2 linked regions of the Granulosicoccus antarcticus IMCC3135 genome follow. The protein of the gene in region 2 interacts with the protein of the main gene of each other region in a pairwise test. Links are inferred from orthologs where the notes say so. Each region holds a gene or a part of one and is shown on either strand. Other genes may lie near its edges. The genes, in order: rlmKL and typA.

Evidence for each region.
Region 1: the proteins of typA (region 2) and rlmKL interact in binary tests that used the Escherichia coli proteins (3 or more experiments, as listed by UniProt). The link is inferred for Granulosicoccus antarcticus IMCC3135 from one-to-one orthologs.

The regions. Positions count from the first base shown.
Region 1 is NZ_CP018632.1:6,178,435-6,181,828, forward strand. Bases 287-3,356 are described here. They hold rlmKL (bifunctional 23S rRNA (guanine(2069)-N(7))-methyltransferase RlmK/23S rRNA (guanine(2445)-N(2))-methyltransferase RlmL), read right to left. Parts: upstream 2,975-3,356; coding sequence 599-2,974; downstream 287-598. Other genes in these bases: sohB (protease SohB), read right to left, coding at 287-500; IMCC3135_RS26755 (MBL fold metallo-hydrolase RNA specificity domain-containing protein), read left to right, coding at 3,142-3,356. Outside these bases: more of sohB, read right to left, coding at 1-286; more of IMCC3135_RS26755, read left to right, coding at 3,357-3,394. UniProt on the Escherichia coli protein: Specifically methylates the guanine in position 2445 (m2G2445) and the guanine in position 2069 (m7G2069) of 23S rRNA. Methylation occurs before assembly of 23S rRNA into 50S subunits.
Region 2 is NZ_CP018632.1:1,317,157-1,320,471, forward strand. Bases 70-3,060 are described here. They hold typA (translational GTPase TypA), read right to left. Parts: upstream 2,485-3,060; coding sequence 655-2,484; downstream 70-654. Other genes in these bases: zapE (cell division protein ZapE), read left to right, coding at 70-505; IMCC3135_RS05655 (CoA transferase), read right to left, coding at 2,787-3,060. In the rest of the region: more of zapE, read left to right, coding at 1-69; more of IMCC3135_RS05655, read right to left, coding at 3,061-3,315. UniProt on the Escherichia coli protein: A 50S ribosomal subunit assembly protein with GTPase and nucleotide-independent chaperone activity, required for 50S subunit assembly at low temperatures, may also play a role in translation.

The sequences.
Region 1 (3,394 bases), 4.9 Mb from region 2 along the record:
CCGTAGGAGGTCACCATGCCGCCGCCGCTTTCCAGCCGCACCAACACCTCATCCTCCGGCGTCGCCGTGGTTAGCACTGCCGTGATTTCACGTCGCAGCTTTTCCACTTCACTGGCCCGGATATCACCATCAAAATCCATGACGTACAAACGTTTACGAGTTGTTTCAACGAGCTTGGTTTCACCACTGCCACGTTGTTTTCGAGCCATTTTCGCGGCTTTCCTGGCCGCCTTTTTTTCAGCCTTGTCGGCCGCTTTCTTGTCCTTTTCTGCCTGCTTGCGCTCTTCAGGCTCCATCAGGGAAAACGACAGCGCCTCCTGCATATCCTCAAGATTTTCATTGTATTTCTTGATCTCGATATGCCCCTCTCCTTCGCCGCCTCCTGACTCCCGACCTCGCATCGCCGCCGACACGATAGCCGCGATGATCGCCACCACGGCAATCACGAAGGTCAATGCCTTCAGGAAAAACAAACCGTACTCGTAAAAAAATTCAGCCACTCTCTACCTCTGGGTGTGTGTCATTTCAGTTTTCGCAGACCGGGACGGACTCAATGGTTATGACTCAAAACCACCCCGTCGGGTCTGCTCACTGGAAACTATAGTTTATGTATGAACCAGCACTGATGAATGCGCGGGTTTCTCTGGTAATCACGGTCAATGGACCAGCTATTGCGATCCTCCACCTTGATTCCTCGTGTTACATCATCAAGTAATTCGGGGTCCATCTTGAAGCGCCGGTAATTATTGGAAAAGATCAGGGTGCCTCCCGGTGCCAGCACTTTCAGGCATGCGTCGATGGCACCGACGTGATCACGCTGTACATTCCAGTCATCCTCAACCGCATTGGAGTTGGAAAAGGTAGGAGGATCGAGCAGAATCAGATCGAACAACATGTCATCACGAATGCCGACGGAGGCATGCTCCAGCCAGGTGATGACATCCTGTCGTACCACTTCATGTAGTTGCTGTGCGGCACCGTTGCGATCCAGATTGCGCATGGCCCATTGGCAATAACGATTGGAGGTGTCGACCGAGACGCTGCTGGCAGCGCCGCCCATGACAGAGGCGACAGTAGCACTGCCCGTATAGGCGAACAGATTGAGAAAACGCTTGCCTTCACTATTCTTGAACAGGTGGCGTCGCACCGGCCGGTGATCAAGAAACAGGCCGGTGTCCAGATAATCCGTGAAATTCACTTCCAGCCGCGCACCAAACTCTTCAACCAGAGAAACACTCGAAGAGGCGGGTTGTAACTTCTCATACTGCTTCAAGCCGCTCTTTACCTCGCGTACTTTCAGATGCACTCGATTGGGAGCAATATCCAGGGTCTCAGGAATGATGGCCATCAAGGCCTCCAGACGTGCCTCTGCCATGGCAACATTGACGGTGGCTGGCGCCTGATATTCCTGTACGACACAGTGCAACTGATCGGATTGGTACAGATCCACAGCCACTGCGAATTCAGGCAAATCGGAATCATATAACCGGAACGCCCGAATATCACTTTGTTTGCGCCAGCCTTTCAGGCCGCGCAAATTTTTCCTCAGACGATTGGCAAACGGGGTGGCATCCACACCCGGAACTTCTCGCGGGCCGCGATACAGCGACGCCTGTGGGTGCTCATCATCACCGACGAACCCACCCTCATTGTTCACATCTGTACTTCCGCCCTCCATACTGCCAGCATCGGCCCCACCAGCCAGCGGCGCATCGTAACCGAGCTCTACCGGGGCGGCGGTATGACTTCGTGCCTTGCCTGTTCTGGGGATTTCCCCGATCAGTAATACACACTCAATTCCGCCGTTTTTCGCCTTGAACTGCTTTGACAGAGGCAATCGTGCACGTGCATACGGTGCCGCTTCTGCCGTGAACAAGGCGACCTGCCAGCCGGCATACTGCCTGCTCAGACTGGAACCCAGTTCGGCATAAAAACGCGCATCACCCGCCAGCCGTTCGCCGTAGGGAGGGTTGGTGACCAGTAAACCGTCACTGATATCGCCCAGAGTCTGCGGCCGACCGTCGGCAAGCGCCACAACAGCCAGACTAACGCAGTCCTCCAGCCCGGCCTGAGCCAGGTTATGACGACAGTTATCAATCGCACGTGGATCCTGATCACTACCGGCAATGATCACAGGCGAGGGCCTGATGGCAGCCTCGGCGGCATCCAGTGTTCTCTGCCACAACTCGGCATCATGACCTTTCCAGCCCAGAAATCCATAGTACTCACGTAACAGTCCCGGCGCCTTGTTACAGGCCATCATGGCCGCCTCGATCAGCAATGTGCCTGAACCACACATTGGATCGGCCAGTGCCTGACCCCGCTCCAAGGCCTCCGGCCAACCCGCCGACAACAGCAGGGCTGCGGCCAGATTCTCCTTCAGAGGCGCCAATCCGCCCTCATCACGATAACCGCGCCGATGCAGACTACTGCCTGACAAATCGATCGCAATGCGTGCCTTGTCACGGAACAGATAGACGTTAATACGTAAATCAGGCGTTTCACGCTCGACATTCGGCCGCCGCCCCATGGCATCACGGAACTGATCGACCACCGCATCCTTCACTTTAAGGGCGCCGTATTGCGAATGCGTAATGGCTGAGTTGGCGGTAAAGAAGTCCACTGCCAGCGTGCCATCCACATCAACATGCTCAGACCAGTCAATCTCCTGCACCAGTGCATACAACGCCTCGGGTGTCGCTGCAGGGCCCTGATGGATAGGGATCAGAACGCGGTTGGCGACTCGCGACCACAGACAGGCGGTGTAGCCAGCGGCAAGACCGCCACTGAAACGCACCCCGGCTCCAGCGCTCTGAACATGCTCCAGCCCCAGCTCACGTAGCTCTGCCGCCAGCAGATGCTCCAGGCCGGTGCCACAGGTGGCATACAGCTCGGCGTGGGATAAGGAATCAAGCAGAGTGGGTGTTGTGGAAGAAGACAGCAAGACGGATGAACCCGGTTGAAAAAAAGACATGATCGACAATTCAGCTGGCAAGCCTGCAGGTCACCGTAGCTACGCCGTCAAGCGGCGAGTCGGTCCTTGCAGAATCATCAGAGCTGAACAGCCGCATTTGGATACAATGACCATTGTATACGGGGAAACCAATGCCGCGACGCTCCCGGCGGCTGACCTGAACAAATATGAAACTGACCAGTTACGGTGCAGCCGAGGAAGTAACGGGCTCCTGCCACCTTATTGAAACCAGCAATCACAAGGTTTTGTTCGATTGTGGCCTTATTCAAGGCAGACGAAAGGATGAATTACGTAACCATGACCCCTTCCCTTTTAATCCGGCCGAACTGGACGCGGTAGTCCTCAGTCACGCCCATATCGACCATTGCGGTCGTTTGCCGATGCTCATAGATCAGGGGTTCACTGGCAAGATCCACTGCC
Region 2 (3,315 bases):
CCGTCTGCGTCTTATGCAGACAAAACCAATTTATTGTGTGAGCCGGTTTGTGAATGGCAAAGCGGACAACAAGACGCAAAAGATCATGCAGTCCTATTTTGATCAATTGCGAACTGAGCATGCACCGCCCGAGAATACGGCAATTATCAATGGCCGCAAGCTTCCCGTCCTGGGAAGGTCGGCGGATCTTGTCTGGTTCAGCTTCGATACGTTGTGTAACACGCCGCGTTCCACTTCGGACTATATCGAGATCGGTAGTTATTTCCAGACAGTGATAATCAGTGATATTCCGGTGATGGGCAGTGGTTCGGACGATGCGGCCAGACGCTTTGTCAATCTGATTGATGAGTTCTATGACCGGCACGTGAAGCTGATTGTCTCTGCTGAGGCCTCGGCTGAGAAGTTATATACCGGAGAGCACCTGGCATTTGAGTTCGAACGAGCGGCAAGTCGCCTGTTTGAAATGCAGGGAACGGCATATCTGGAGAGCGAAAAGACGCGCTGAGCCTGCTCTGGGCTATGAATGTAACCTGCCGGCGGTCCATGTAACGTATCGCTGATACCGGTAGAAAAGGAATTGCGGACATGAAAAAGCCCGATGCACGCCAGACTGTCTGGTGTGCACCGGGCTTTTTATTTCAAGACCGTATTAGCTTAGCTATCGGCTTTGGGGGAGCGTGAGAAACGCTTGCGATCGTTTTCTGTCAGGTGCTTTTTACGCACCCGGATCGATTCAGGCGTTACTTCAACCAGCTCGTCATCATCGATGAATTCCAGCGCTTGCTCCAGGCTCATGTTGATAAACGGTGTGAGCTGGATGTTTTCATCGGTACCAGAGGCACGAACGTTGGTCAGCTGCTTGCCCTTCAGGCAGTTGACGGTCAGATCGTTGTCACGTGAGTGAATGCCGATAACCTGTCCTTCGTAAACCTGGACGTTGGCATCAACAATCAGCTTGCCACGTTCCTGCAAGTTCCACAGTGCAAAACCTGATGCCTTGCCTGTGCCGTTGGAGATCAGTACACCGTTGCGTCGTGCACCGATGTTCAGATTCAACTTGGGACCGTAATGATCAAATACTGAGTAGATCAGGCCAGTTCCAGAGGTTGTTGTCAGGAATTCGGTTCGGAAACCGATCATGCCGCGGGCTGGAGCGACGTAGTCCAGACGGACACGACCTTTACCATCGGGAACCATATTCTTCAATTCGGCGCGGCGCTCGCCCATTTTTTCCATGATGGCACCCTGATGCTGTTCTTCCACATCGATGGTGATCTGCTCGTAGGGCTCTTCGGTCTTGCCATCTGCGCCAACACGAGTGATAACCACTGGACGGCCAACGCCAATCTCGTAACCTTCACGGCGCATGTTTTCGATGAGTACAGACAGGTGCAACTCACCGCGTCCGGAAACTTTGAAGGTCTCACCCTGTTCGGTACGCTCAACGCGCAGGGCGACGTTGTGCAGCAATTCAGTTTGCAGACGATCCCAGATATTACGGCTGGTGACGTATTTGCCTTCCTTACCTGCGAACGGAGAGCTGTTGGGCTGGAACATCATGCTGATGGTCGGCTCATCAACGGTCAGCGGTGTCATGGGGTCGATATGAGCCGGATCACACAGTGTGTCGGAAATGTTCAGCTTGTCGATGCCTGTGATGCAGACGATATCGCCGGCTTCTGCCATGTCGGTGGGGACACGTTCCAGGCCGTGAAAGCCAAGCACCTGCAGGACTTTGGCAGAGCGTTGAGTCTGGTCGGCGCTGACAACGCGCACTTGCTGATTGGGACGCAGTTTGCCGCGCTGAATACGGGCAATACCGATAACGCCGACATAGCTGTTGTAATCCAGCGAGCTGATACGCATCTGCAGAGGGCCATCGGCGTCTACGTCAGGAGCCGGTACTTCGTCAATGATGGTTTCGAACAGAGGTGTCATGTCACCACCGGAGACGGTGGGCTCAAGGCCTGCATAGCCGTTGACGGCTGAGGCGTAGACAACGGGGAAATCGAGCTGCTCGTCGGTGCCGCCCAGGTTGTCAAACAATTCGAAAGTCTGGTCCAGCGCCCAGTCAGGGCGAGCGCCTTCGCGGTCAATCTTGTTGATGACGACGATAGGGCGAAAACCCATGGCAAAGGCTTTTTGTGTAACAAAACGCGTCTGTGGCATCGGGCCTTCAGCCGCATCAACCAGCAGAAGTACGGAGTCAACCATACTCAGAACGCGTTCTACCTCACCACCGAAGTCGGCGTGACCGGGGGTGTCAACGATGTTGATGCGGTAGTCGTTCCAGCGAATAGCGGTGTTCTTGGACAGAATCGTGATGCCGCGCTCTTTTTCGATCGCGTTGGAATCCATCAGGCGCTCGGTTTGTTCCTTGCGCATGTCCAATGTACCGGACTGCTGCAGGAGCTTGTCTACCAAGGTGGTCTTACCATGATCGACGTGAGCGATGATGGCTATATTACGGAGTTTCTGAATCACTATAAGGTCCTTCAGTGCACGGCTGGCGCGACTGTCAAGCACCCGGCGTTCGGGTGTTACTAAACGATAGTAGGGATGCGCAGTGACCGTCAGGGTGCGCAGACTGTAGATAACGCACAAGTATAACGGACCTGCAACTGCTTCGGGTGCCACCTGGTCATCACTACGGTGCTGTATTCCCCGTACTATTTTGCAAAAAATGATCTGAACTGGCTTATTGGCTGAGATTTTGGCGGCAAATGCGAGGCAGAACTTGAGCCTTTTGCCACAGATGGCAGGCCGGCTCGATGTTCATGACCCGGTTAGCTCGGTAAATACTCCCGGCTCCAGCTTTCACTGATTGCGCCATTTTTGAGCATCTCCTGGATACTTTCTTCATCGTAGTCAAGCTCTTGCAGGATAGCGCGGGTAGAGGCGCCGTATTTTTCTGCAGATTCCAACGCCAGAATCCTGCCGCGCAAAGGTCGTACCGCGTAGGGATCCAGTTGGGTTACGGTGTGCCCACTCGGGTGGTCCTCGTATACCGAGAATGAATAGCTACCCTGAGCGATGCCCGGTGCTCCATCTGCGGGACGGCTGTTATAGGTGCGGATAGTATCGATATTTTCGCAAATTGCCGCGGCGATATCGGCTTCCTGCAATCGCTCGACCCAGTCCGAGGCCCTTGCAGTCATGAATGCCTGAGACAAAAAGGCGGCTCGCTCCTCGCTGGCTACCTGTGAAAAGCCTTGCAGGCCGTCCACATTCTCGAATCGCTCGGTGTCGCTTTCATAAGCGCTGAGCAGCAAGAAAGCATCAGAAGAGGTGTAATAGAAACGGGAAAGATCGTCA